2 linked regions of the Lujinxingia sediminis genome follow. The protein of the gene in region 2 binds, or shares a complex with, the protein of the main gene of each other region. Links are inferred from orthologs where the notes say so. Each region holds a gene or a part of one and is shown on either strand. Other genes may lie near its edges.

Region 1 (3,712 bases), on a different replicon or contig from region 2:
TGTGGATCTGGTCATCGGCCCCGACGCCTACCGCCGCCTTCCGGAGCTTTTGGAGCAATGCCAGGAGGTCGACGCCGACCCGGTGATCGATGTGAAGCTCGACCGCGCCGAGACCTACACCGGGCTGACCCCGGAGCGCCGCCCGGGCATCAGTGGCTGGGTCACCGTGCAGCGCGGCTGCGACAAATTCTGCACCTTCTGCATCGTGCCCTTCGTACGCGGTCGTGAGCGTGGCGTCTCCCCCGAGGAGATTCTGACGCAATGCCGCGATATGGCCGCCCGCGGCTACAAAGAGGTCACGCTGCTGGGGCAGACGGTCAACTCGTACAAGCACGAAGACACCGACTTTGCCGACCTGCTCGAAGAGGTCGTGAAGGTCGAGGGCATTGAGCGCGTGCGCTTCACCTCGCCATACCCCACCGACTTTACGCCCAAGCTCATCGCGACGATGGCCAAGCACGATAAGATCTGCAACTACCTGCACCTGCCGCTGCAATCGGGCTCAGATCGCACGCTCGAAGAGATGAAGCGCCTCTACACCAGCGCGGAATTCTTCAAGCTCGTCGACGATATCCGCGCGGCCATTCCCGACATCGCCATGTCGACCGACATCATCGTGGGCTTCCCCGGTGAGACCGACGAAGATTACGAAGAGACGGTAGCCGCGCTGGAGCGCATCCGCTTCGACTTCGCCTACCTCTTCAAGTACTCCGAGCGCGACGGGACCTACGCCTCACGCAAGCTCCCGGACACGCTCGATGAGAAGACCAAAGGTCGCCGCCTGGCCGCGCTCATTGAGCGTCAGGAGGCCATCAGCGCCGAGATCTTCCAGAATCGCATCGGCACGACCGTGCGGGTGATGGTCGAGGGCGAGAGCCGCCGGGATGCGGCGGACCTCTGCGGGCGAAGCGATGATTTTAAGATGACGGTCTTCCCCAAACCCGAAGGTCGCGAATTGAAGCCCGGCGACTTTGTGAACGTGCGCATCACCGATGCCACCAGCCACACCCTCCTTGGCGAGATCGTCGAGGGATAAATCGGGTCGGCGCGAATAAACCCTTTTTTCGGGTGTTTCTTGCACCCGCTTACCCCGGCCCACCTCCACGCACGAGGTGGGTCTTTCACTCAGCGGCATTTTGAAGCCGCCTCGCTGCGAGAAGAAACGGAGAACCTTTACGATGTCCCAGAATTTCATCTTCACCTCGGAGTCCGTTTCCGAGGGGCACCCCGACAAAATCGCCGATCAGATCTCCGACAGCGTTCTCGACGCCATCCTGGCGCAGGACCCCAAGAGCCGCGTGGCCTGTGAGACGGTGGTCAACACCGGTCTTGTGCTGCTCGTCGGTGAGATCTCGACCCGGGCGACGGTCGACTATACGAAGATCGCGCGCAACACCATCGAGCGCATCGGCTACAAAGAGGCCCGTTACGGCTTCGATCATAAGAGCTGCTCGGTGATGGTGGCGCTTGATGAGCAGAGCCCGGATATCGCCCAGGGCGTCGACGCCGAGCATGGCGTGGTCAGTGAGCAGGGCGCCGGCGATCAGGGCATCATGTTTGGCTATGCCTGCGATGAGACCGACCAGCTCATGCCGATGCCGATCATGTACTCCCACCAGCTCGTCGAGCATCTGGCGCACGTGCGCAAGTTCGGTGGCATGGATTGCTTCGGCCCGGACTCCAAGAGCCAGGTCTCGGTGCGTTACGAAGAAGGCCGCCCGGTGGCGATTGACGCGGTCGTCGTGTCGACGCAGCACACCGAGGACATGACCATCGAGCAGGTCCGTGAAGCCGTCATGGAGACGGTCATCAAAAAAGTTCTCCCGGCGCATCTTCTCAGCCCGGAGACGAAGTTCCACATCAACCCCACCGGCAAGTTCGTGATCGGTGGCCCGGTGGGCGACGCCGGCCTGACCGGTCGCAAGATCATCGTCGACACCTACGGGGGCATGGGCCGCCACGGCGGCGGCGCGTTCAGCGGCAAAGATCCCAGCAAGGTGGACCGCTCGGCGGCCTACATGGCGCGCTACGTGGCCAAGAACCTCGTGGCTGCAGGCTTCGCCGAGCGCCTTGAGGTGCAGCTCTCCTACGCCATCGGCGTGGCCGAGCCGGTGAGCATCATGGTCAACACCTTCGGCACCGGCAAAATCGACGAAGAGAAGATCGAAGCGCTCATCCCGCAGTTCTTCGACCTGAAGCCGGCCGGCATCATTGAGAGCCTCGATCTGCTCAAGCCGGTCTACAGCGAGACGGCCGCCTACGGGCACTTCGGCCGCCCCCAGTTCACCTGGGAGCGCACCGACAAGGCCGAAGCGTTGCGTAACGCGCTCTAAGCCAAACTGCCTTAAGCATCAAAGGTGTGGCTGGCCACTCAGGCCAGCCACACCTGGCGCCCTTCCACCTCAACGCGGCGCATGGGCAGCTCGAATGCCTCGCTCACATCCTCATCGTTGAGCACGTCATCGGGCCGGCCCCACCCCAGCGCGCGTCCCGGTGCCAGCAGCAACACGCGGTCGAAGTAGCGATGCACGAGGTTTAAGTCGTGCAGCACCGCCACCGCCGCGCCCCCCCCCTCCACATGCTGACGCATCACCTCCAGAAGCCCGAGCTGATGACGAAGGTCGAGGTTTGCCGTGGGCTCATCAAGAAGCCAGAGCGGCGCATCGGCGACGAGCGCACGCGCCATCACCACACGCTGGCGCTCCCCACCGCTGAGCGAAGAGACGGGGCGATTCGCAAGCTCCTCGACCTCCAGACGCGCGAGCGCCTTAAGTGCGCGCTGCCGGTCTTCGGACGAGGGCAGGCTGAAGCGCGGGCGGCTGGCGTGCAGCCCCATCAACACAAGCTCCAGCGCGCTGAATTCAAAGACCGGCGATGAACTCTGGGGGACGACGGCCACCTCCCGGGCGACCTCGCGACGCGTATACTCCGAGAGCCGGCGCGCATGCAGCCACACCTGCCCCTGCTCGGCGGTGCGAACCCCGGCGAGTATTCGCATCAGCGTTGTTTTGCCGACCCCGTTGGGGCCGACGACCGCCCAGGCAACACCGGCCTCCACGCTCAAACTCACCCGCTCAAAAAGCGTGCGTTTCCCCACGCTTGCGCCCACATCATCGAGTCGCAGCAATGCCGGAAGTTCGCGTTTTTGCTGGCTCATCCCCACCCCGCATCGCGACGCAACGCCCGCCATAAGAAGTACAGAAACATCGGCGCGCCGATCATCGAGGTGAGCACGCCCACCGGCAGCGTTGTGCCCAGAACGCCAAAAAGACTGCGCGCGCTGACGTCGGCCAGCGTCAAAAAGGCCGCCCCGGCCAGCGCCGAGGTCGGCAGGAGCACCCGATGATCCGGCCCCACCACAAGGCGCATCGCATGCGGGACGACCAGCCCCACAAAGCCAATGATCCCCGAGAAGGCCACGCCCACCGCCACCGCGAAGCTGGCAAGCAGCAGGCAGACGCGCTGCACCTTCGCCACCTCCACCCCGAGGTAGGCGGCCTCTTCTTCGCCGATCGCCATCGCATTGAGGTCGCGGGCGTAGGCAAAGAGCGCGGTCAGACTCAGGCCGATCGCAGCGCTCACGCCCAGCATCACAGGCCAGGCGGTGCCCTCCACGCTGAGTGCACCCATCAGGTAAAAGAGGATCTCCTGGGCCTTCTGGGCGGAGACGACGCTCTGCAAGAACATGATCATCGAGGCGGCAAAGGCGTTA
Region 2 (3,687 bases):
GGTTGGAGGCAAAGGCGTCACTTCCGCCTTTGAGCATCACGCCGTTGCCGCTCTTTAAACAGAGCCCGGCGGCGTCGCTGGTGACGTTGGGGCGGGCTTCGTAGATGATGCCGATGACGCCCAGAGGAATACGCTTTTTCGCGACCTGGAGGCCGTTGGGGCGCATCCACATCTCATCGTAGCCCCCCAGGGGATCGGGCAGGGCGCGGACCTCGTCGAGAGCGCTGGCCATCTGTTCAATGCGCTCGGGGCTCAGGCGCAGGCGATCGATGAAGGACTCTTCCAGGCCATTGGCCCGGGCGGCTTCAAGGTCGGCCTGGTTGGCGCTGAGGATGGCCTCGGTGTGGGCGCGCAGCGCATCGGCCATGTGCGCAAGGGCATCATCGCGCAGGGCACCGGGCTGGCGAGCAAGCTCGCGGGCGGCTCGACGCACTCGGTGGGCCTGCTCGTTAAGCTGGGAAGGATCAAAAAGGTCGGTCACGGAGTACTCGCAAGAGTCGTTGGGTCAGAAGCTCAAGGCCCCCGGAGTGCGCCTTCGAATGAGGCTGTGCGGGGCTTGCGCACGGGACGATAGCGCTAACGGCGGCGTAATTGAAGGGGAAGCGCGGTGTGTCAAACTTTTCTGCTTGACTTGGTTAGGTCGGCGCATACGGTATGCCGCGTTAGCACTCCCCCCTTGAGAGTGCTAAGGAGCCGCATCGGCCCCTGTTTTCCAACACTCAACGTGTTTCTTAACCCATTCTACGAGGTGAAGCGATGAAGATTCAGCCCCTGTACGATCGCGTCCTGATCCAGCGCGTGCCCAGCGAAGAAAAGACGTCGACCGGTATCATCATCCCCGACACCGCCAAAGAGAAGCCCCTTGAAGGCATCGTGCGCGCCACCGGTAAAGGTAAGCCCGGTGACGACGGTAAGCCCGTCGCGCTGCAGGTCAAAGAAGGCGACAAGGTCCTCTTCGGCAAGTACTCCGGCACCGACGTCACGATCAACGGTGAAGAGCACCTGATCCTGCGTGAAGAAGAGATCCTGGCGGTCATCACCGACTGAGTCTCACTGCCTCCTCGCGCACCAGTACAGGGCGCGAGAGATGTACTGCGTATGAATCTGGCTCGCCGGATGCGGCGAGCAACCTAACCGAAATTTCAGGAGACAGATCATGGCCAAAGAGATCATTTTTGATACCCGCGCGCGCCAGCGCATCCTCAACGGGGTTAACACCCTTGCCAATGCTGTGCGCGTGACCCTGGGGCCGAAGGGCCGCAACGTGGTCATCGAGAAGAGCTTCGGCGCTCCGCTCATCACCAAAGACGGCGTGACCGTCGCCAAGGAGATCGAACTCGAGGACAAGTTCGAAGACATGGGCGCCAAGATGGTCAAAGAGGTCGCCTCCAAGACCTCCGACACCGCCGGTGACGGTACCACCACGGCGACTGTGCTGGCCCAGGCCATCCTGCGCGAAGGCACCAAACTTGTGACCGCCGGTCACAACCCGATGGAAATCAAGCGCGGCATCGACAAGGCCGTCGCCGTGGTGGTCGAAGAGCTGCATAAGATGGCCACCGAGACCAGTGAGCGCGGTCAGATCGCGCAGGTCGGCACCATCTCGGCCAACAACGACGACTCCATCGGTAACCTCATTGCTGAGGCCATGGAGAAGGTCGGCAAAGAAGGCGTCATCACCGTCGAAGAGGCCAAAGGCCTGGAAGACGAGCTGGAGTTCGTCGAGGGGATGCAGTTCGACCGCGGCTACCTCTCGCCCTACTTCGTAACCGACGCCGAGCGTATGGAAGCGACCTTCGACAACCCCTTCATCCTGCTCTTCGACAAGAAGGTCAGCTCGATGAAGGACCTTCTGCCCCTGCTGGAGCAGGTCCACGGTCAGGGCAATCGCCCGCTCTTGATCATCGCCGAAGACATCGACGGTGAAGCGCTGGCGACCCTGGTGGTCAACAAGCTGCGTGGCGTACTCAACGTGGCCGCGGTTAAGGCGCCGGGCTTCGGCGACCGCCGCAAGGCCATGCTTGAAGACATCGCCATCCTCACCGGTGGCAACGTCATCAGTGAAGAGCGCGGCATGAAGCTCGAAGCCGCCACCCTTCAGGACCTGGGCACCGCCGGCACCGTGACCATCACCAAGGACTCCACCACCATCGTCGGTGGTCAGGGCACCAAGGATGCAATCACCGGCCGCGTCAACCAGATTAAGGCTCAGATCGAGTCCACCACCAGCGACTACGACCGCGAGAAGCTCCAGGAGCGCCTGGCCAAGCTCGTCGGTGGTGTGGCCGTGATCAAGGTCGGCGCCCAGACCGAGATCGAGATGAAGGAGAAGAAGGCCCGCGTTGAAGACGCCCTCAACGCCACCCGCGCTGCCGTCGAAGAAGGCATCGTCCCCGGTGGTGGTGTGGCCGTGCTGCGCGCCTCCAAGGTGCTCGACGGCCTTGAGCTTGAGCGTGAGCAGGCCTTCGGTGTCGACATCGTGCGCCGCGCCGCTCAGGAGCCCATCCGCCAGATCTCGGCCAACGCCGGTGTGGAAGGCTCCATCGTCATCCAGAACGTGCTCAGCAAGGATGGCAACTACGGCTATAACGCCCGCACCGACGTGTACGAAGACCTCGTCCAGGCCGGCGTCATCGACCCGGTGAAGGTGACCCGTACGGCGCTTCAGAATGCGGCCAGCATTGCCGGTCTGATGCTGACCACCGAGGCGATGATCGCCGAGAAGCCCAAGGCTGGCGACGACGACGCCGGTGCTGCTGGTATGGGCGGCATGGGTGGTATGGGCGGCATGGGTGGCATGGGCATGATGTAAGCCCTGTGTGCGTCGGCTCCGCGTTGAGTGCAACGAGAGCCCACGCCACCCCCGACGCCTTAAAGCGTTGAAAGGTCCGCCCCCCGTGAGATGCTCGCGGGGGGCGGTTTTTTTATGGGCGCATTTGCGCCAGAAGGTCGCGCTGTGGTCTCGCGTCAGCCTTGAACTCCTTCCACAAGGAGGCGATGGACCGTGGGGATCTCGGGTGCTAGATTCGTGCACCCGCGGTCCTGCGGGTGCACGTGGTGTGTTGAGCCAGAGAGTTTGCATGTCCCACCCAGAAGCTGAGACCCGGGCGTTTCGTGAGCTGCGCGCCGGGGTTCTCTTTGAAGGAAAATACCGCATTATGCGGCCGCTGGGGGAGGGGAGCTTTGCCACCGTGGTGCATGCGCGTCATGAGGTGATGGACCGTGATGTGGCGCTGAAGTTTTTGCGTCCCGAAGTGATGGCGGCTCACCCCGAGGTGGCCGAGCGTTTTATCACCGAGGTGCGCGTGGCCAGCCGCCTCAAAGACCCGCATACGGTGGCGATCTTCGACTTCGGGACCACCTCCGATAGCATCCCCTACATGGTGCTGGAGTACGTCGATGGGCGTACCCTCGATGAGGTTATTGAAGCGCGGGGGGCGTTGGGCAAGCGCCGATCCATGGAGTGTTGCCTGCAGATCCTGGCAAGTCTGGAGGAGGCCCACGCCCATCATGTGATTCACCGCGACTTGAAGCCGGCCAACCTGATGGTGGGGCGCACCGCCCGGGGGGGCTGGACCGTTAAAGTGCTGGACTTCGGGGTGGCCAAGCTGGTGGAGCGCGCCGGGGAGACGATTCAGACGAGCTCCGGGCGTCAGTCCACACAGTTTATCGGGACGCCGCGTTATA

The links. Proteins that work in one complex are often made in the same cells at the same time.
Region 1: the proteins of groL (region 2) and metK are in contact, whole or in part, in a cryo-EM structure (PDB 8P4O), measured with the Escherichia coli proteins. The link is inferred for Lujinxingia sediminis from one-to-one orthologs.

Annotation. Positions count from the first base shown.
Region 1 is NZ_SADD01000024.1:2,121-5,832, forward strand. Bases 258-3,255 are described here. They hold metK (methionine adenosyltransferase), read left to right. Parts: upstream 258-1,178; coding sequence 1,179-2,333; downstream 2,334-3,255. Other genes in these bases: miaB (tRNA (N6-isopentenyl adenosine(37)-C2)-methylthiotransferase MiaB), read left to right, coding at 258-1,036; EA187_RS19900 (ABC transporter ATP-binding protein), read right to left, coding at 2,372-3,157; EA187_RS19905 (FecCD family ABC transporter permease), read right to left, coding at 3,154-3,255. Outside these bases: more of miaB, read left to right, coding at 1-257; more of EA187_RS19905, read right to left, coding at 3,256-3,712. UniProt on the Escherichia coli protein: Catalyzes the formation of S-adenosylmethionine (AdoMet) from methionine and ATP.
Region 2 is NZ_SADD01000001.1:517,156-520,842, forward strand. The notes cover bases 512-3,484. They hold groL (chaperonin GroEL), read left to right. Parts: upstream 512-1,156; coding sequence 1,157-2,812; downstream 2,813-3,484. Other genes in these bases: EA187_RS02120 (co-chaperone GroES), read left to right, coding at 757-1,047; EA187_RS02130 (serine/threonine protein kinase), read left to right, coding at 3,081-3,484. In the rest of the region: EA187_RS02115 (glutamate-5-semialdehyde dehydrogenase), read right to left, coding at 1-481; more of EA187_RS02130, read left to right, coding at 3,485-3,687.